Regions from separate parts of the Yersinia aldovae 670-83 genome, predicted to be linked through region 4. Evidence: predicted binding sites of a transcription regulator. Region 4 holds the regulator's gene; each other region holds the start of a gene.

Region 1 (5,482 bases), 2.0 Mb from region 4:
AAACCTCTTGTCTACCCAGCAGGGCAAACACAGGTGCAGTATTATACGCTGCATCGATACGAACTGTTACCCTGCGCTGGTTCAGTTGCTGAAAATAAAACCATAAGCCGTGGCTGGAGTGTAGAAGAGATGGGAAAGATAGACAGGAAATATATTTATTCTGTATGAATTCGTGAAAGGCGATAATTAAAACTGTCGCTAAAAGTATAAGCCGGGTACCTACTGGCACCCGGTTGAAGCCGATATCAGGCGTTGTGACTCAAGCGCGCCAACTGTTCGAAATAATCCGGAAAAGTCTTAGCCGTACATTTAGGGTCAAGAATAGTCACCGGGGTATCTGAAAGTGCCACCAGCGAGAAGCACATCGCCATCCGGTGGTCATTATAAGTACCAATTTCGGCGGCAATTAATTGAGCAGGCGGCACCACGCGGATGTAATCATTACCTTCTTCCACTTCCGCACCGACTTTTCTTAGCTCCGTTGCCATCGCGGATAAACGGTCGGTTTCCTTCACTCGCCAGTTATAGATATTACGAATAACAGTCGGGCCATTGGCAAACAGTGCGGTGGTGGCAATGGTCATTGCGGCATCAGGGATGTGGTTCATATCCATATCGATACCCTGTAATTCACCACGGCTGCACTCGATATAATCATCACCCCAACTGATTTTAGCGCCCATTTTCTCCAGCACATCAGCAAATTTGGTATCGCCCTGCACGCTTTTTTTACCGATACCGGTCACGCGCACGGTGCCACCTTTGATAGCAGCGGCGGCGAGGAAATAAGAGGCAGAAGAGGCATCACCTTCAACCAGATAGGTGCCCGGTGAGCGATAAGTCTGCCCGCCTTTAATATGGAAAACCTGATAGTTTTCATGTACAACATCCACGCCGAAAGTTTTCATCAGATGCAACGTAATGTCGATATAAGGTTTAGACACCAACTCCCCTTGGATCTGAATTTCAGTATCTTGTTCAGCTAAGGGAGCGGTCATCAATAGTGCCGTGAGGAATTGACTGGACACACTGCCGTCTACGGTGAGTTTACCGCCACGGAAACCACCCCGTAAGCGCAACGGCGGGTAGTTTTCTTGCTCCAGATAATCAATCTGTGCTCCGCCCTGGCGCAATGCATCAACCAAATGACCAATTGGCCGCTCTTTCATGCGTGGCTCGCCGGTTAACACAATGTCATTGTTTCCCAGACACAGCGCCGCAGCCAACGGGCGCATGGCCGTTCCCGCATTACCCAAGAACAGCTCTAATGGCTGCTCTGCAATCAACTTGCCGCCTAACCCATCGACGTCACAGCGGGTACGATCAGCAGACAGGCGATATTTCACCCCCAATGCCTGTAGAGCATTGAGCATATGGCGGATGTCATCACTGTCTAACAAGTTATTCAGCTGGGTCGTCCCTTCAGCCAGTGCTGCCAGAAGAAGTGCACGGTTAGAAACACTTTTAGAGCCGGGTAAATTAACGGTGCCATTAATCAGTGCGATGGGGTGTAAAGTCAGGGATTCCAGCATGGGAAAAGTACTCTCCAGTCTTTTATGAACAACAGCCCCGCACAGGACGGGGCTGTTGTTATTCCAAATAAATAGATTTAAATCATGGTGATAAATAAAACTGAGCAGACAAACCGCTGGTCAGAGCAATCAACCATGTCGGCGTTCGAAGTCAGCCATAAATTCGGTTAATGCTTTTACGCCTTCAATTGGCATGGCGTTATAGATAGAGGCACGCATACCCCCGGCAACACGGTGGCCTTTTAAGGCTTGTAGCCCCTGGGCTTCGGCTTCACTCAAGAACAGTTTATCCAATGAAGGATCACGCATTTGGAACGGCACATTCATCCAAGAGCGGTTAGTGCCAGCCACCTGATTGCGATAGAAACCGGTCTTGTCGATAGCGCCATACAGTAATTCAGCTTTCGCCTGATTACGCTTCTCCATTTCGCCTAAACCACCCTGTTCTTTCAGCCACTTAAATACCAAACCGGACAGATACCAGGCGAAAGTCGGCGGCGTGTTGAACATCGAGTCGTTTTCTGCCAGAACCTTATAATCAAGGATGGATGGCAGCTCAGTGCGCGCTTTACCCAGCAAATCTTCGCGCACGATAACCACTGTCAGACCGGCCGGGCCGATATTCTTCTGGGCACCTGCATAAATGACACCATAGCGGTTAACATCAATCGGGCGAGAGAGAATAGATGAGGAGTAATCAGCCACCACAGTTTTGTCACCCAAGCTCGGCTCTTCGTTGATAGCCAGCCCGTCAATGGTTTCATTTGGGCAGTAATGCACATAAGCGGCATTATCACTCAGTTTCCATTGCTTCATCGGCGCAATGCCTTTGAGACCGTTATCATTGGTCGTCACATCAATAACATGCGGCGTGCAGTATTTCTGAGCTTCTTTGACCGCACTGTGCGCCCAATAGCCGCCATCAATATAATCCGCACAGTTGCTGTCACCGAGTAGATTCAATGGCACTGCGGCAAACTGCGCGCGCGCGCCACCGTGGCAAAATAACACTTTATAATTGGCTGGGATCTTCATTAGTTCGCGTAGATCTTTTTCAGCTTCTTCAGCAACCTGCATAAATTCTTTACTGCGATGGCTGATTTCCATCACCGATGTACCCAGACCACGCCAGTTACGTAATTCCTGTTCCGCACGACGTAATACTTCAACCGGTAACATTGCCGGACCTGCGCTAAAATTATAAACCTGTGTCATTTCCCCTCACCACGCTCAACTGAGATTGCCATCGTTATCCTTACTCGGTTTTATCATTCGAACCCGCCTGCTGCAATGGTTATTCGCCCACAACGGGGAAACTCGCCACCAGCGCGGTAGCAGCCTGTGCGTCATCCTGGCATTAATTTGAAATTAATCACTAAAAGTATCGAAATCATCACCCTGCGACACGATAGATAACTCATTTTGCCCGTTAGGGGTGCAATGCCTCAACCCCGTGGTGGTGACTACAGCGCGGGCAGGTTTTCGTGGCGCAGCAGTCTAACTGCCACAACCAGGTTACACTGGCAATCCGAGTTTAACTTGTTATTTACCAAAGAAAAACACACTGTTATAGCCCCGTTTACTTCCCGATAAGGCGGGTTTATTTCAGATTACCGGTAATAACTAGATACGGAGACCGAAGCCTCCGTCAAAGATTGGCTCTATCAATACGCGTGGAACAATTTTTGAATTTCTTGTGGTTTTTGCGTTTGGGTTAATGCCAATTGCAGCAGTACCCGGGCTTTTTGTGGATTCAGTGAGCCTGATGCAACAAAGCCATATTTGGTATCATCAACTTCAGCATCTTCGGTGGTAGAACCGGTCGGTACGCGGGATGAACGCACGACTGCAACGCCATTGTGTGCCGCCGTTGCCAGTGTATCGAATACGGTTTTATAAAGATTACCGTTACCCACGCCAGCGCTGACAATCCCTTTATAGCCATCCTCAATCAATGCCTTAGCCGGTAAGTCAGAGGCGTTGGCATAGTTATAAATGATACCGACTTTGGGTAACTCATTCAGCTTGCTGATATCAAAGGCGGGCTGTCTTGGTGCCGGTTGGTGTAAATAATTCACTTTGCCATCATAGATATAACCCAACGGCCCAGTGTTAGGTGACTGGAATGTTTGCACTGAGGTGGTGTTAGTCTTCATCACATCACGGCCGGTTAACACGGTGTCATTCATCGCCACCAGTACACCACGTTTGGCAGAATCAGCGTCACTGGCAACCACCACTGCATTATAGAGATTCAGCGGACCATCGGCACCTAACGCCGTTGCCGGGCGCATCGCCCCAACTATTACTACAGGTTTATCGCAGTTAACAGTTAAATCGAGGAAATAAGCGGTTTCTTCCAACGTATCAGTCCCATGCGTGATCACGAATCCGTCTGTTTTGGCACAATCAGCATTAATTTTTTTCGCCAATTTCAGCCAGACCTCATCATTCATATCCTGAGAACCAATGTTTACTACTTGTTCGCCCCGAATGTTGGCGATACTTTTCATTTCTGGTACCGCATTTACCAGAGCATCCACCCCCAGCTTACCCGCCGTGTAATTGGACTTGGTGGCTGAATCGCCGCCACCCGCAATCGTTCCCCCGGTCGCCAATAAAGTGATATTGGGTAACGCAAAGGCCGAACCGCTGATCCCTGCTAAGATTCCGGCTAAAACAGTTAGCTTTATAGATTTCATATTATTACTCCATTATTTATAAGCTAGTGAATTATCCGGAATATCCATACTAAAACTGTGACATTTGCTATGCTTTCGGAATACATGGAGCTATTAACCAAAACCCCGTATGATTGCGCGTTTTTAGTACCGCCAAAAAGTGAAGAAAATGACGCAAACCTTTATTCCCGGCAAAGACGCCGCGCTGGAAGATTCCATCTCCCGCTTTCAGCAAAAACTGAGTGACCTCGGTTTTAATATTGAAGAAGCCTCCTGGCTGAACCCGGTTCCTCACGTTTGGTCGGTACATATCCGCGATCGTGATTGCCCGCTGTGCTTTACCAACGGTAAAGGTGCCAGTAGGAAAGCGGCACTGGCCTCAGCACTGGGTGAATATTTCGAGCGCTTATCAACTAACTATTTCTTTGCGGATTTCTACTTGGGCAAAGCGATTGCCGAGGGCGATTTCGTACACTATCCGAACGAGAAATGGTTCCCGCTTCCAGAAGATAATCTGCTACCGGAAGGCATTCTGGATGAGCGTTTGCTGGCATTTTACGATCCGGAGAACGAGCTGGTTGCCAGTGATCTGGTGGATTTACAATCAGGGAATGCTGAGCGCGGTATTTGCTCGCTGCCATTCACCCGACAGTCAGATTTAGAAACCGTCTATATTCCAATGAATATTATCGGCAACCTGTATGTTTCAAACGGCATGTCTGCGGGGAATACCGCCAATGAAGCCCGCGTGCAAGCGTTGTCTGAAGTGTTTGAACGTAATGTAAAAAACCGCATTATCGCGGAATCTATCAGCTTGCCGGAGATCCCGTCCGCGGTGTTAAACCGCTATCCGGGTGTGGTAGAAGCCATTGCCAAACTGGAAGAGGAAGGTTTCCCGATCCTCTCTTACGATGCCTCTTTAGGTGGCAAATATCCGGTGATTTGTGTGGTGCTGTTTAACCCGTCAAATGGAACGTGTTTCGCTTCATTCGGTGCGCACCCTGACTTCGGTGTTGCCCTTGAGCGTACCGTGACTGAGCTACTGCAAGGGCGCAGCCTCAAAGATTTGGATGTGTTTACCGCACCGACCTTTGATGACGAAGAAGTGGCAGAACACACCAATCTGGAAACTCACTTTATCGATTCAAGCGGCCTGATCAGTTGGGATATGTTTAAAGATGATGCCGACTATCCCTTCGTGGATTGGAGCTTTAAAGGCACCACGGAAGAAGAGTTCGCCACCTTAATGGCTATCTTCACGCAAGAAGA
Region 2 (5,482 bases), 400 kb from region 4:
TGCGGTTATCCGTGCCAATGTTATGCCCACATAATTGTCGTTGCATCAAGGTGGCCCGTGAGAACAGCCAACACTGAGGCAGCTTCAAATATGAGGGATAAAAGGCCTGCGGTTGCAGGCCTTTCAATCAGGATATTTCAGTACATCCGCACCGCACGCAATAGAGGCTCAAGAGTTGTCTGAGTTTCAACCAAGCCTCGTGCAGCAAAGGTTAAATAAGTGCGTTATTCCAGTAAAATGGGGGCACTTCTTGCGCAGCCCCCTTGAGGGTTTTCACTCATATTGATATCCTCGGGTGAAAATGAGCCGCTTAATCCTCCATTCGAACACTCTGATTTCCCTCGCATCAAAAATTCATGACCCAGCGCAGCGACTCTCTGCCGCCAGTAAACAGCCAACCACCAGTATTCCATTCTGTGATCGTTATCATTATCACCTACTGAATTTTGCCAGTTTTCCTTGTTTTAAGGCAGTCAGCCGAAGGTGACAAGATTGCACACTATTTAGACTCCTTCGTCATCAGCGGCTTGTGCGCTCCTCTGGTTCTGCACCTGGCCGCACCATTACAACGAAGGATAATAAGATGAATAATGAGATTATATTGGGAATAATTTGGCATCTGGTGGGCGCGGCTAGTGCTGCGTGCTTCTACGCGCCGTTTAAAAAAGTTAAAAAATGGTCATGGGAAACCATGTGGTCCATTGGGGGTCTGGTGTCATGGCTTATCCTGCCGTGGACCGTCAGTTATCTGTTGCTGCCTGATTTTTGGCAATATTATGGCTCCTTTAGTATAGCTACCCTGCTGCCGGTATTTCTGTTCGGTGCCATGTGGGGGATTGGCAATATTAACTACGGCCTGACTATGCGTTACCTCGGCATGTCAATGGGGATCGGGATTGCCATCGGTATCACATTGATTATTGGCACATTAATGACACCTGTCCTACAAGGGCGCTTTGATGTGCTGATCGGCACTGCAGGCGGGCGTATGACCTTGCTCGGTGTATTGGTGGCCGTGATCGGGGTCGCTATCGTCAGTTATGCGGGATTGCTGAAAGAACGGGTGATGGGCATTCAGGCAGAAGAGTTCAGCCTGAAGAAAGGGCTGATTTTGGCCGTGATGTGCGGTATTTTCTCAGCCGGAATGTCATTTGCTATGGATGCGGCAAAACCAATGCATGAAGCCGCCAGCGCATTAGGGATTAATTCGCTGTATGTGGCGCTGCCAAGCTACGTCATCATTATGGGCGGCGGTGCAATTATCAACCTGAGCTATTGTTTTATCCGTTTAGCCAGCCTCAAGAACTTGTCAGTCAAAGCCGATTTCTCTATCGCCAAACCACTGTTGATAACTAATATTCTGTTTTCAGCCTTAGGTGGTTTGATGTGGTATCTGCAATTCTTCTTCTATGCTTGGGGCCACGCCAAAATCCCACAGCAATATGACTATATGAGCTGGATGCTGCACATGAGCTTCTATGTGTTGTGTGGCGGCATTGTGGGCCTGTTACTCAAAGAGTGGAAATCCCCAAGCAGAAAGCCGGTTACTGTGCTGTGTATTGGTTGTCTGGTCATCATTCTGGCGGCAAATATTGTCGGTTTGGGTATGGCGGCATAATAACGAAAACTACCGATAAAATGACAGCGGCGGGTGACGTTGAACAGCGCCCCCGTCAATTAACACTGAGAGGCGCTAAATGATGGTTGTAACCTGCGGCTGTTCTTCACTTTCACGCCCATTTTTACCGGGTAATAACGGTGTTCTAACAAAGCGTTGGCGATAGTCGCGTGGTGTCATGCCCGCTTCACGCGTGAAAACGGCAGAGAAGTAATTACTGTCTTCAAACCCACAACGTGCAGCAATCTCACTGATACGATGCTCACTTCCCCGCAATAAGCATTTAGCATGGCAAAGGCGAATCTGGCGCAAATAATGGCTGATACTCATTCCCGTTTGTTGACGAAAAAGTTGTTTCAGCGAGCGTTCAACCAACTGATTTTTATGACAGAACTCAGCCATATCAAAGTGGCTTGCCAGACTTTGCTGCACTGCGGACATAATCAAATCAAGCTGCTCACCATCGGGCAATAAATGCGCCTGCTCTGCCCTGTAGCGATGGCGCTTTAACACGATGGCGAGTTGCAGTAACAGAGCCTCCGTCAGTTGTATCGACCAGGAATCTGTCTTACGCGACTCCTGCGCCAACTGATGAATAATTGGCCTTGCCTGTGCCATACCTTGCGTAGTTAATCGCCAGTAACCCTGATTCTGTTCATGCCCAAAGGGAGGCAACAGTTTATGCCACTGTGCGTTCAGGCGTAACCGTTCCGGGCAATAAATAATGTTATCTAATACCAAGTCATGCACGGATTCGTAGCTATGATGATCTGCTGCTTGAATATAAAAAACGTCACCGCAGGTAATACGATAAGGATGGTCATTAAGCACATGTAATCCGTTCCCCCGCCAGACAATCACAATTTCACAGAATTGGTGGGTATGCCCGGCGAAGACTTCCTGCGGATATCGATTAGCTACCGCCACCGGCATCTGCTCCGATGGAAAATAGTCCCGATTCTCTAACAGCAGTGGTACCCGCATGGCTATATCCCTATGTTTACTGGTCAATTAATAAACAGAACACTATCATTAAACTACTGATTCTTAAAGTGACGCTATTCACGTACTGACCTGTCGTGCTAAAGCTGGCTACGTAAATCACGGGGAGACTGAGAAAACTCCCGCTTAAACAAGGTGGAGAAATGGTTGCTATCGCCAAAGCCGCATTGATAGGCAATATCGGTAACACTGCTGTCGCTATAGCACAATTGACGGCGGGCTTGTAGCAAGCGCAAACGCGTCAGGTAACGTTGTGGTGTCATGCCGGTCTGGTTTTTTAACTGCCGATGTAGCGTGCGCAATGGCAATGCAAAGCGATCAGCCAGTGCTGACCACTCAATTGCTTCACTGTAGTTATTCTGTAACCAGTCCAACAATTGGCATAAACGCCCTTCTTGATCATCCCCCGTCTGCGCCAAACACCCCTGCCACAGTTGTACCAATAACTGCATAAATACACTTTCATTTAAGGCGATATCTTCAGCTCGCTCACTGTGAGGCGAACACTCAAGGCAGCTAATCAACTGTTTTACCTGTTGTAAAACCTGGCCGTTAACACGCCAATGGGAGGGATAAATACCGTCATTCTCACGCGGCAAAAAATGTTCCACACCGGACAAGAAGCGAAAAGCATCAGGCGCACGGAATAGGACGTTTGTGAGGAACAACGCATCGGTTGATTCAAACAGATGGCGATCATGGTCACGGACAAAACAGACACAACCACTGCTTAACGTGTAGGGGGTACCATTAAACACATGTACACCCGCCCCTTGCTCAACAATAATAATTTCATAAAAATCATGATGATGCTCAGGAAATGTCGATTGCGGGGCGCGAACTTCAATCGCCACGGATGCCGAACTGGAAGAGAAGAAATCAATACTGCGCAACACCGTCATCTTTTGCCCTCTTTCAAAAGACACGGCGAAATTGCCCTGCTTTACTCCTCGATAGTAAAAGCAGCAGTGTTAATGAAACCTTCAATTTTTGACGTTAAAAGCGACTTTGGCGGTGATTTTTTTTAGATATGTGCAGCAATGTTGAAAAGTATGCGCAGGGTCACAGGTGGGGGATGGGCGGCATAAACACAAAACTGTGAGCTATTTCACTTTAACTTTCGTCATTTTGCCAGCAAGCCATAGCGACTGGCAGTGATGAGAAGGTGCCAAGTAACGCAAATTTCTACACTGCTGAGCATTGAGAAACGACAGGCCGCTAATCATGCCCACACCAACAGCAGTAACACCGTCTGTAATCAACACACGGCACATTGTTGCCATCGACCTCGGTGCCTCCAGCGGGCGCGTGATGCTGGCCAGTTATCGCTCCAGCCCACAACAGCTTGAACTACGCGAAGTTTGCCGCTTTGTTAATCAGATTAAATCCATTGATGGCACCGATGTCTGGGATATCGATACCATTGAACAATCAATTCGTCAGGGACTGAATCAGCTCGATAGCGAAGGAATTCAGCTCGACAGCATTGGGATTGATAGCTGGGGGGTTGATTATGTGCTGCTTGATAAACAAGGCAAGCGCGTCGGGCAGCCGGTATCTTATCGTGACAGTCGTACTCAAGGCGTGATGGAACAGGCGCAGCAGTGCCTGGGCAGCAGTACGATTTACCGTCGCACCGGTATTCAATTTTTACCCTTCAATACGTTGTACCAATTGCGGGCACTCAGCGAGCAGCAGCCCCATTTATTGGCTGATGTCGCCCATCTATTGCTGATCCCTGACTACTTACACTATCGTCTTACCGGCCAGCTTAACTGGGAATATACCAATGCCAGTACCACCCAGTTACTCAACCTCGAAACCGGTGATTGGGATAGCGACTTACTGGCCTATGCCGGTGTCCCCGCCCATTGGTTTGCCAAACCCAGTAAACCCGGTAATACCATCGGTTACTGGCAAAGCGCCAGCGGCCAGCAGGTGCCGGTTATTGCGGTAGCCAGCCATGACACCGCCAGCGCGGTGCTTGCCGCGCCACTGGTTGATGCTGATGCCGCATACCTCAGCTCCGGCACCTGGTCACTGATGGGTTTTGAAAGCCTGACACCGATAACCCACCTGCAAGCGCAGGCCAGCAATATCACCAATGAAGGGGGTGCCGAGGGCCGTTATCGGGTACTGAAAAATATTATGGGCTTGTGGTTACTGCAACGCGCCACGGATGAGTTGCAGATTAAAGACTTACCGCACCTTATCGAACAGGCCGCATGCCAACCCGCTTGCCGCTCACTGATCAACCCCAATGACAGCCGTTTTATCAATCCAGCCAATATGTGCCGCGAGATTCAAAACGCCTGCCGCGAATACGGGATGCCGATCCCCACCACGGCGGCCCAACTGGCCCGTTGCATCTTTGACAGTCTCGCCATGTTGTACCGCCAAGTCGCCCAAGAGCTGGCTGAGTTGCGCGGATACCCAATCAGCCACCTGCATATCGTCGGCGGGGGCTGCCAAAACCAATTTCTCAATCAACTGTGTGCCGATGCCTGCGGCCTGAATGTCATCACCGGGCCGGTTGAAGCCTCGACGCTCGGCAATATTGGCAGCCAATTAATCGCCTTGGGTGACGTGCGTGATGTCGCTCACTACCGCCGTATCGTGGCGCATAACTTCCCGCAACACTCTTTATCTCCTCATGACAACGCTGACTTTGCCGCCCATTGGCCGCTATTCCAGTCACTGAGTCAACAACCTAAGGAACTTTGCATATGACGAACTCTATTGAACAGGCCTGGAGCCTGGCTAAACAGCGCTTTGCCGCCGTTGGCGTGGATGTTGATGCCGCACTTGCCCGCCTTGATACGCTGCCAGTCTCCATGCACTGCTGGCAAGGTGATGATGTCA
Region 3 (5,482 bases), 240 kb from region 4:
AGAAATCAAAGTAAAGTTAGCTCTTGATGCGATATAAATACTTTGGAAATGTTTTATCTCTTTTAATAATGGAACGATATTTTCTTCTATTTTATTACAACCAGCTAAAAACTCACTGTTTGTTCCACTCCCAAACTCTGACTGATAACCATTTACCCACTTAACGATCATATATTTATTTATAAGAGGTTTGTCTCTGTCATATTGATTTATAGAAGTATCATTATCTAGCCAACGGCTAAATTTCGCTAATTCCTCTTTAAGATTAGCGAGTGAACGATTATACGTAATTTCTTGTAAATTAACATATAACTCCTTTTCAGCTACAACCTCCTCATCGTTTGTCATATCTCCCTTAGCTATATTTTTCTTATAGATGTTATACTTTTTTATATATCCTTCATCTCTCCGTGCTTCTAGCATCGCTGCTCTATTAATGATGATGTCTTTTTCGAATTTAGTTAAATTAGCTGATATTGGTTCTGGGTAAATTAAATCCATACGGTTTGGATCTATATAAAACCTATTCATATTCAACATGAGAATAGGTTGAACAAAAATATCCCTTGTAACTTTGTTATTATTCGGAGTGACTTCATCTATTTTACTCTCATAGCTGCCATTGAATTTAACTTCAGAACCCCTCATAACCACCTCCCTTTAATAAGTTAATACTCCCCTGAATGACACACCCAGCATGGACATCTGAAAATAGCACTGGGAACATAAACAACAATTAAGAAATAATTAAAATAAGAAACCCTAACAAAATTACATTAATTATAACTAAAAATAAGGTTGTATTTTATATATAAAAGGCCCGAGATAGCGACGCATTATAGTTTTGGTAACTTAGGTTCGAAGTTATATTGATAAAGCCGCACTTATTACCCCTTCACAAACCGGGATTTAGATTATGCTTTTATGCGTGATAGCCGCACATGGTATATGACGTCTTACGCGTGCATTAATGTGGCTAGACACCCTATGGGTTAAAAAATTAATGTTTTCGCCCTTCAAGCGACTCGACATAAGGTTAAGATGGACGATTCTATGACTGACACAAAAACCGTACCGCTATCAGTACTCGATTTATCACCGATAGCGCAAGGTAAAACACCGCGAGAGGCTTTCCACGCTTCGCTGGACTTGGCTCAACAGGCTGAAAAATGGGGATACCAGCGCTATTGGCTGGCTGAACACCATAATATGACCGGTATTGCCAGTGCGGCGACCTCCGTGTTAATTGGCTACATTGCTGGAGGTACTAGCACAATCCGCGTCGGCTCTGGTGGTGTCATGCTGCCAAACCATTCGCCATTAGTGATAGCAGAGCAGTTTGGCACCCTCGCTTCGCTCTATCCTGACCGCATCGACCTGGGCCTTGGCCGCGCGCCTGGCAGTGACCAGCGCACCATGATGGCACTTCGCCGCCATCTGTCCGGTGAAGTGGATAACTTCCCGTCTGATGTGCGCGAACTGCAAAACTACTTTGCCGAGGCACAGCCCGGCCAGGCGGTACAAGCGGTTCCGGGTCAGGGGTTATATGTTCCACTGTGGTTATTGGGTTCCAGCCTGTATAGCGCTCAACTCGCCGCCGCAATGGGCCTGCCTTTTGCTTTTGCATCTCATTTCGCACCAGACATGCTGTTACAGGCACTAAAACTCTATCGCGAGAACTTTAAGCCCTCCGCTCAATGTGCAAAACCGTATGCAATTGTGTGCGTGAATGTCGTCGCCACAGACAATGATAGTGATGCCCGCTTCCTGTTTACCTCAATGCAGCAGCAGTTTGTCAATCTGCGCCGTGGCACACCGGGTCAGTTACCGCCCCCGGTAGAAGATATGAATAATATCTGCTCACCCGCCGAGCAATTGGGTGTTGATCAAGCTCTGCGCCTGTCTATTATTGGAGATAAGAGCAAAGTACGGCACGGGCTTCAGGCATTATTACGCGAAACACAAGCCGATGAATTGATGATAAATGGCCAGATCTTTGATCATCAGGCGCGCTTATACTCATTTGAGATAGTTGCTAGCTTGCAACAAGACTTGAAACCGGTTGAGCACCTGTAAACTGCTCACCAATGAAATCGCAGACATAAAAAAACCAGCCCGAAGGCTGGTTTTTACGTTTAATCATCAAAGATGACTAAGCGTTATGCATCACCGAAACGACGGCGAGTTGGTGCAGCAGCAGCTGGCGCTGGCGCAGCGGCATCATCACGACGTGGTGCAGCAGCGCGCTGACCATCACGGTTGCCACGACGTTCGCCACCACCGGCAGGAGCACGGTCGCCGCCGAATGAACGACGAGGAGGAGCACCTGCGCCATCACGACGTTCACCACCTGCGGTACGAGGGCCACCACGGCGCTCACCACCGGCACCGCCAGCTGGACGCTCACGGCGTTCATGTGGCTGTGCATCACCCAACAACTGCATGTTCAGCGGCTTGTTCAGGATACGGGTACGGGTGAAGTGAGATAACATTTCGCCCGGCATACCTTTTGGCAGCTCAATAGTTGAATGCGAAGCAAACAGCTTGATGTTACCAATATAACGGCTGCTGATATCACCTTCGTTAGCGATAGCGCCAACGATATGACGAACTTCAACACCATCATCACGGCCCACTTCAATGCGGTACAGTTCCATCTCACCAACATCACGACGTTCGCGGCGTGCTGGGCGCTCGCCACCATCACGGCTATCAGCGCGAGGCTCACGACGGCTGTCACCACGGTCACGGTCACGACCACGATCGCTACCACGGTCATCACGAGAATTGAATTCACGCTGTGGGCGGCGCGGTGCTTCAGGTGGCAAGATCAGAGGACGTTCGCCCTGTGCCATTTTCAGCAGCGCAGCAGCCAGAGTTTCAATATCAAACCCGTCTTCTGGTTGCAGCTTAGCCAGCAATGCACGGTACATATCCAAATCACTGCTTTCTAACTGTTGGCCCACTTTTGCCGCAAATTTAGCTAAACGGCGTTCGCCCAGCAATTCTGCGTTTGGCAACTGAACTTCTGGAATCGTCAGCTTCATGGTGCGTTCAACGTTCTGCAACAGGCGACGTTCACGGTTCTCGACGAACAGTAACGCACGGCCAGCGCGACCCGCACGACCGGTACGGCCAATACGGTGAACATAAGACTCTGAATCCATAGGGATATCATAGTTCACTACCAGGCTGATACGTTCAACGTCCAACCCACGCGCAGCAACATCAGTTGCAATCAGAATGTCCAGACGGCCATCTTTCAGACGATCCAGTGTCTGCTCACGCAGTGCTTGATTCATATCGCCGTTCAATGCAGCACTGTTGTAGCCGCTACGTTCCAGGGCCTCTGCAACTTCCAGCGTGGCATTTTTAGTACGCACGAAGATAATAGCCGCATCGAAATCTTCAGATTCCAGGAAACGAACCAATGCTTCTTTCTTGTTATAGCCGCCACCCACGCGCCAGAAACTCTGGCTGATGTCAGGGCGGGTCGTCACGCTAGACTGAATGCGGACTTCCTGTGGCTCTTTCATAAAGCGACGGGTGATACGACGAATCGCTTCCGGCATGGTAGCAGAGAACAGCGCGGTCTGATGTTCAGCCGGGATCTGTGCCAGAATATTTTCGACATCTTCGATAAAGCCCATGCGCAGCATTTCATCTGCTTCATCCAACACCAAACCGCTCAGGTTGGACAGATTCAGAGTACCGCGTTTCAGGTGGTCTAACAGACGACCTGGGGTACCAACAACAACTTGTGGCCCCTGGCGCAAAGCGCGTAATTGAACGTCATAACGTTGGCCACCGTACAGGGCCACCACGTTAACGCCGCTCATGTGTTTTGAGAAGTCGGTCAGTGCCTGTGCAACCTGAATAGCCAACTCACGGGTCGGTGCCAACACCAGCACCTGTGGCGCTTTTAATGTTGGGTCAATATTGTGCAACAGCGGCAGACCAAACGCGGCTGTTTTACCACTGCCTGTCTGTGCCATACCGAGAACATCACGGCCATTCAACAGGTGTGGGATGCATTCCAACTGGATAGGAGATGGTTTTTCATAACCAAGATCAGTCAGAGCGGAAAGAATAGGAGCGGATAGCCCCAGATCAGCAAAAGAGGTTTCAAGCTCAGTAGTCATGTACACGTGCCTCATTAATAATGGCAGCCAGTCTACATAACTCGTCGAGAAAATTTTCAGTCATTTTCATTGAAAAGTGTGAACCGGCTCAAATTAGATTATAAAACGAACAAAAAGGCCATCACCTGTTAGGGTGATTAACTTTGGAAAAAACCAAGGTATATCAGGCTAATAGTTGTTCGTCAGCTATTGCTGGTCCGATTCCGATAGGTCGTCTTGTTCTTGGCCCAAAAGCGCCAATTCCAACAATGCATAGCGGTGCTCAACAAAATTATGAACGTTGTTAGCTACCGTCAGTTTGAACAGCGCCGAAGCGGTGTCCTTGTCCCCCAGACTTAGGTAATGTTTACCTAAATAGAAGTCAGTTTCACTGAGATGCTCAGCGAGCGAAGTGTTATCCGTTGCATCTACCTTGAGCCTTTCCATCAGCGTTTTTTCGCTGATCGTGCCCAGGTAGAATTCGACAATATTCCATCCCCATTGCCCTCTGTCCGATTTTTCATAGCGCTGTTGTAACGCTACTGCCGCTGTCTTGGGATCGATTTCTCTTTCCACCAGATACAGCCACAACGAACGGAAGGGATCATTTGGATCGTCTTGATAAAACGCCTGCAGATCATCCTGCGCCAACGGGAGTCGACCGCCATAATAGAGAGCGATACCCCGGTTTAAACGCGCGTAATTGTAAGTTGGATCAAGCTCTAGTACAGAATCAAACGCTTCATAGGCAGCATCAAAATTGCCTGCCTGCGTTAAATAAATGCCCAGATAGTTAAAAACTTCTGGCATATCAGGACGAATAGCTAACGCTTGCGAAAAATCATTTCGCGCTAGTGCCCGTAGCCCGAGGCTATCATACAGCACTCCGCGCTCATATAAAAGCTGTGCGCGCTCATCATCCGTAAGTGCCCGGCTTGCAAGGATTTGTTCCATGCGGGCCAGAATCACTTCCTGCTGCAACGTAGGTTGCAACGGGATTGCCAACACCTCGTCTTTACGCCAATCATGGTTGCTGCATCCTGCCAGCATGAGTGCTGTCACAACGTAACACCAGCGCAAGAAAGGCTTCATTTCCTACTCCCGAAGACAAACATTGGACAAACATCCTTTCATCCATTTGTTTAACACAAGGGCATCCTGCCCTCGAGATAACACGGCCCCTCACTAATGCGTAAGGGGCAATGGAATACTTATTACTCTGCTGCTTCTGGTGCCGGAGCTTCTGCGTCAGGAGTAGTGGCTTCTTTGATGCTCAGGCGGATACGGCCCTGGCGATCAACTTCCATTACTTTAACTTTCACTTCCTGGCCCATTTGCAGATAGTCTGTCACTTTCTCTAC
Region 4 (5,482 bases):
TCAGGGCGAAGGCGGCATTACCTCGGCGAATCCTGAATTCCTGCAAGGTGTGCGCGATTTGTGCGATCAATATAAGGCGCTATTGGTCTTTGACGAAGTGCAAAGCGGCATGGGGCGTAGCGGTAAGCTGTTTACTTATATGCACTATGGTGTGACCCCTGACATTCTGACCACCGCGAAAGCCTTAGGCGGCGGCTTCCCTATCAGTGCGATGCTGACCACCGCAGAGATTGCCTCAGTAATGGCTGTCGGCACTCACGGCACAACCTACGGCGGCAATCCTCTGGCTTGTGCCGTTGCTGAGGCAGCGCTGGATGTGATTAATACCCCTGAGGTACTTAATGGTATAGAACAGCGCCACGGTCTGTTTGTGCAGGCTCTGCATGATATCAACAGCAAGTATCAGCTCTTCAGTGACATCCGTGGCATGGGGTTGTTAATTGGCGCAGAGCTAACAGCGCAATACCGTGGTCGGGCGCGGGAGTTTTTAAACGCCGCTGCGGCCAATGGTTTGATGATCCTCAATGCCGGGCCGGATGTGCTGCGGTTCGCGCCATCGTTGGTTATTGACGTGGAAGATATTAAGCAAGGAATGGTGCGGTTGGAAAAAGCGATTGCTGGCTTGATAAAAGGCTAGACAACATAATTGAGAAGCTTTTTGCCGCTTGCCGAGGAAAAGCCTAACGCTGCCGTTGGACAGGGAACCCATGTTTGGCGGAGTGCATAATTAACATCAGGTTTATAAATAATTTCAGAATGATAAATAAGCTGTTGCCAATTCATGCTGGCCTCAGGAATTTATGATTCACAACATGACAGAAAAAACCGGTGCCGATAGTCTCCGCACCGGTTTTATGGGAATTAACGAGTGCCGTAAACGACGATCGTTTTACCGTGCGCGGAGATCAGGTTTTGATCTTCGAGCATTTTTAGTATCCGCCCCACAGTTTCGCGGGAGCAGCCAACTATTTGACCAATTTCCTGGCGGGTAATTTTAATCTGCATCCCATCTGGGTGGGTCATGGCATCAGGTTGTTTTGCCAGATTAAGCAGTGTTTGTGCAATGCGCCCCGTTACATCAAGGAAAGCGAGGTTACCCACTTTCTCAGACGTTATCTGTAAGCGATTCGCCATTTGTGAAGACAGGCGCATCAAGATATCTGGATTAACCTGAATCAATTGACGGAATTTTTTGTAAGAAATTTCAGCCACTTCACAGGCGGTTTTTGCTCTAACCCAGGCACTACGTTCTTGGCCTTCTTCAAATAATCCAAGCTCGCCGATGAAATCTCCCTGATTCAGATAGGAGAGAATCATCTCTTTACCTTCTTCATCTTTGATAAGCACCGCAACGGAGCCTTTCACGATGTAGTAAAGCGTTTCGGCCTTTTCACCTTGGTGAATTAGCGTACTTTTCGATGGATATTTGTGGATATGGCAATGAGACAGGAACCATTCGAGAGTCGGGTCTGTTTGTGGCTTGCCGAGAACCATTCGCTGTTATCCTCTGTTGTTATCGCTGCCTAACTTAACAGGGCTCAGAGTTCCCTGTACGGCGTGCTTATAAAATACACGTTCTTTATATCCGACAACTTAGAATCTATCGGGTATAGCATATTAATTTGCTCAACTGCCGAAAGGTATAGCCAAGATACGTACCGGATAGAAACCCTTCACTGAGTATTGGAAGCTACCCTATTTAATGCTAGAAGCATCACTTTCGATCCTGTTTGTAGCACAGGATGAGGCCAGTGTCTTGTGTTGTATCGCTTCAGCATGATGAACATCGGGTTACATTGCCAGTTTATAAATGAAAGGGTAGTCTGAAGCGGAAAATTTAACCGGGAGTATGCGTTATGCAGGCACGAGTAAAGTGGGTTGAGGGGCTGACATTTTTAGGTGAATCCGCATCTGGTCATCAGGTTTTGATGGATGGGAATGCGGGAGACAAAGCACCCAGTCCGATGGAAATGTTGTTGATGTCAGCCGGTGGCTGTAGTGCAATTGATGTCGTTTCTATCTTACAGAAAGGGCGTAACGATGTGCGCGATTGTGAGGTCAAATTAACCTCGGAGCGTCGGGAAGAAGCACCACGGTTGTTTACGCACATCAACTTGCATTTTATCGTCAGCGGTAAAGGCCTGACGGATAATATCGTTAAGCGTGCGGTTGAGCTTTCGGCTGAGAAGTATTGCTCGGTTTCTTTAATGCTGGGGAAGGCCGCAACCATTACCCACAGTTTTGAAATTCGTGACATCGCGTAAAAGTGCTGACCCATAACCTTGCTGAATAGGTTATGGGTTTATTCTTTAATCAGTTGCCTATCTTCTTACCTTCCAGTAGTTGCTGCACCAACGGCGCCATAATCAGCTCCATCGCCAGCCCCATCTTCCCGCCCGGCACGACCAATGTATTGATATTGGAGATAAATGAGCCTTGCAGCATCGCCAGCAAGTAAGGGAAATCGATTTGATCCAACCCACGAAAGTGAATAACAACAAAACTTTCATCCAGTGACGGAATAGCTTTGGCAGCAAAGGGGTTAGAGGTATCAACCGTCGGAACGCGTTGGAAGTTAATATGGGTGCGTGAGAACTGTGGCGTAATGTAGTTGATGTAATCATCCATCGACCGCACCACCGAATCCATCACCGCCTCACGGGAATGGCCGCGCTCTCCGGTATCGCGCACCAGTTTTTGAATCCACTCCAAATTGACTATCGGTACTACGCCAACCAATAAATCAACGTGCTTTGCGACATCATGATGTTCAGTGACAACACCGCCATGCAGCCCTTCGTAAAACAAAACATCGGTGGGCTGCGGCAGTGCCTCCCACGGAGTAAACGTGCCGGGGATCTGGTTGTAAGGCACGGCTTCATCATAGGTATGGAGATATTTACGTGAGCGCCCGGTGCCGCTTTTGCCGTACTCCTCCACACTCTGCTCCAACTGACCAAAGTCATTGGCTTCCGGGCCAAAATAGCTGATATGCCGGCCTTGATCCCGCGCCTTACGGATTGCGGCATCCATCTCCGGGCGGGTATAGCGATGGAAACTGTCCCCTTCAATCTGCGCCGCACTGATGTTTAACTGCTGAAAAATTTTGCGAAACGCCAGGCTGGTGGTGGTTGTCCCTGCGCCACTGGAGCCTGTAACGGCGATAACCGGATGTTTAGTTGACATAGTAGCTGTAACTCCGTGGGGTAAGATCCTCAAGGGCGGCGGTTGCCATTGGCGTTTTTTTGTCGCGAATGATTATTTTTAGGGCAAAGCGGCGGGCTTGTCATCTTGTTTCATTGTGGTTTTTATCGAATCAAGTAATGAAAAGACACAAATTACTGCTGCTCTTCAGCTCCGGCACGGAACGAACCCCGTGACATGATATTGATAGTTTCATGCAATTCTGACCACACTAATACCGCCTCGCCGCTGACTAACTGACGGCGCACATCGTCAACTTTTTGCGCCAGAGAGCGTTCATGTTCGCCGTAATCGGTGCCTTCACGTAATACGAACGCTTCGAGCAAATTATCCAAAGTTTCACTGTCGACTTGCTGCCAGGGCACTATCATTACTGTTGCTCCAAATAGGGGGAAAGCCAGGCTGGGATGCGTTGTTCCAACCACATTTGTGGATGTTTTAGCGAACCGCCGACAAAACCAACGTGGCCGCCGTGCTCGGTGAGTTGGTAATCAATATTGTCCGGTAACTCACTGAGATCCGGGATGACTTCAGTGGTCATAAACGGATCATCTTTAGCATGAATGATCAGCAGCGGAGTCCGAATTTGTGGTAATAACGGCAGTGCGCTGCAACGGCGATAGTAATCTACCGCATCATTGAAGCCATGTATTTTAGCAGTTATTACATCATCAAAATCTCTGATTCGCCGTAGTCTTTTTATCTGCAATAGTTCCAGCGGCAGGCTACCGGGGTAATGTAATAACTTGCGGGTGGCATTTAACTTCAGTTGGTTCAACAAATAGTGCTGATAGACGCGAGAGAAACCTTGTTCCATACGATTAGCACAAGGCTCAAGCATCAGTGGCGCAGAAACCACCACGGCTGCCTCTAATAAGCTCTTTTGCCCTTGCTCAGCCAACTGCCCTTGTTCAGCCAAATAGAGCGCCAGCATATTGCCGCCCAAAGAGACGCCAACCGCGGCGGTGGGAACCTGACCATAGGTTTGCCGCAACCAACGCAGAAAGAACCGGGCATCTTCTGTTTCACCCGAATGATAAATTCGTGATTTACGATTGGGTTCGCCACTGCATCCGCGAAAATGCATCACCACACCCAGCCACCCTTTGTCTTGCCAGGCGCGCAGCAAACCGTGGGCATAGGGGCTGTAAAAATTCCCTTCCAGCCCGTGGAATAGCACGACTCTGGGTTTATCCCGTGCCAGCTCGGGGTTTTCACTCCAGGCTAGATCGACAAAATCCCCATCGGGCAATTCCAGCCGTTGCCAAAAAGGTTGCAGTTGAACCCGCCGCCTGACCAGCCGTGGCAGCAGCGTTTGCAGATGTGGATTGCTGGCACCGGCCAGTGGACGAAATATTTCATGCATATGGTGAATGGAAATCATGTTGTTGCTCTTGTGTGATCAATAGCACACTGTTAGCTTCATGGGTATATCGCGCATCATTTTGGGTGAGAGGCACCCGTCTCATGGAACTGAGTTTATTTCTTTCAATGGTAGGTTTTCTCTGGGTTGCCGCTATCACCCCTGGCCCAAACAATATGCTGTTAACTTCAGCTGGGGCCAATTTTGGTTTTATGCGGTCTATCTGGTTGATGTTAGGCATTATGTTAGGCATGCAAAGCATGCTGCTGCTGGTGGCGTTTGGCGTCGGTGGCCTGATTCTGATCTACCCCTCCTTGCACTTAATTCTGAAAATCCTGGGTAGTCTTTATCTGCTATGGCTGGCATGGAAAATTGCCACTTCGGCCTATGAAAAATTAGAAACCAATGTTGTTCCACCAAAACCGCTGCGTTTGTATCAAGGGTGGTTATTGCAGTTCCTTAACCCAAAAGCCTGGTTGATGGGATTAGGTTCGGTGGCCAGTTTCAGTATGGCGGGGGCGGCTTACAATCACTCCATTGTTATGATAAGCCTTGGTATGTTTATGGTGAATCTGGTGGCCGGTATTATTTGGCTGGGTTTTGGTACTTTGATTGGCCGTTTGTTACGCAGCCGCCGCGCCTGGTTTACCTTTAATATCGCGATGGGCTTGCTGACGGCAGCCTGTGTGTTGCTGATTTGGCATTAACGATACTCGCCATCCTTCAAACTGCATGTGTGTTGGCTGCTTTCATTACTCGGCCCATTGATGGGCCTCGCCTCTTCGAGGCCGCTGCAAACCGCGTTCAAATCGGTTCCCGACCGATTTGTCACCCCAGTCATTTACTCAGTTGCTGCCTTCTTGCAACTCGAATGATTTAGATCATTACCACTGGAGCTAATTGATGGCTTATAAC

The links. The regulator CRP, encoded in region 4, controls carbon source genes, mostly activating them, when cyclic AMP is high. The targets are predictions, from matches to a motif close to ATGTGANNNNNNTCACAT.
Positions count from the first base shown of each region.
Region 1: the regulator CRP is predicted to act here: its motif matches at 2,893-2,910, upstream of serC (3-phosphoserine/phosphohydroxythreonine transaminase).
Region 2: the regulator CRP is predicted to act here: its motif matches at 3,717-3,734, upstream of rhaB (rhamnulokinase).
Region 3: the regulator CRP is predicted to act here: its motif matches at 4,219-4,236, upstream of yrbN (protein YrbN).

Region 1 is NZ_CP009781.1:1,025,021-1,030,502, forward strand. Features, by position in the region: gene aroA (3-phosphoshikimate 1-carboxyvinyltransferase) at 246-1,532, opposite strand; gene serC (3-phosphoserine/phosphohydroxythreonine transaminase) at 1,662-2,747, opposite strand; gene ansB (L-asparaginase 2) at 3,197-4,234, opposite strand; gene ycaO (30S ribosomal protein S12 methylthiotransferase accessory factor YcaO) at 4,383-5,482, shown strand, end outside.
Region 2 is NZ_CP009781.1:3,379,779-3,385,260, reverse strand. Features, by position in the region: gene rhaT (L-rhamnose/proton symporter RhaT) at 584-1,618, shown strand; gene rhaR (HTH-type transcriptional activator RhaR) at 1,694-2,602, opposite strand; gene rhaS (HTH-type transcriptional activator RhaS) at 2,701-3,522, opposite strand; gene rhaB (rhamnulokinase) at 3,932-5,350, shown strand; gene AT01_RS15285 (L-rhamnose isomerase) at 5,347-5,482, shown strand, end outside.
Region 3 is NZ_CP009781.1:3,223,344-3,228,825, reverse strand. Features, by position in the region: gene AT01_RS14665 (hypothetical protein) at 1-648, opposite strand, end outside; gene AT01_RS14660 (luciferase-like monooxygenase) at 1,054-2,076, shown strand; gene AT01_RS14655 (DEAD/DEAH family ATP-dependent RNA helicase) at 2,160-4,142, opposite strand; gene yrbN (protein YrbN) at 4,132-4,206, opposite strand; gene nlpI (lipoprotein NlpI) at 4,329-5,213, opposite strand; gene pnp (polyribonucleotide nucleotidyltransferase) at 5,336-5,482, opposite strand, start outside.
Region 4 is NZ_CP009781.1:2,979,572-2,985,053, forward strand. Features, by position in the region: gene argD (bifunctional acetylornithine/succinyldiaminopimelate transaminase) at 1-637, shown strand, start outside; partial or broken gene AT01_RS22600 (hypothetical protein) at 679-783, opposite strand; gene crp (cAMP-activated global transcriptional regulator CRP) at 862-1,494, opposite strand; gene AT01_RS13405 (OsmC family protein) at 1,857-2,264, shown strand; gene AT01_RS13410 (phosphoribulokinase) at 2,314-3,186, opposite strand; gene AT01_RS13415 (YheU family protein) at 3,339-3,575, opposite strand; gene AT01_RS13420 (hydrolase) at 3,575-4,570, opposite strand; gene AT01_RS13425 (LysE family translocator) at 4,672-5,274, shown strand; gene AT01_RS13430 (PhzF family phenazine biosynthesis protein) at 5,471-5,482, shown strand, end outside.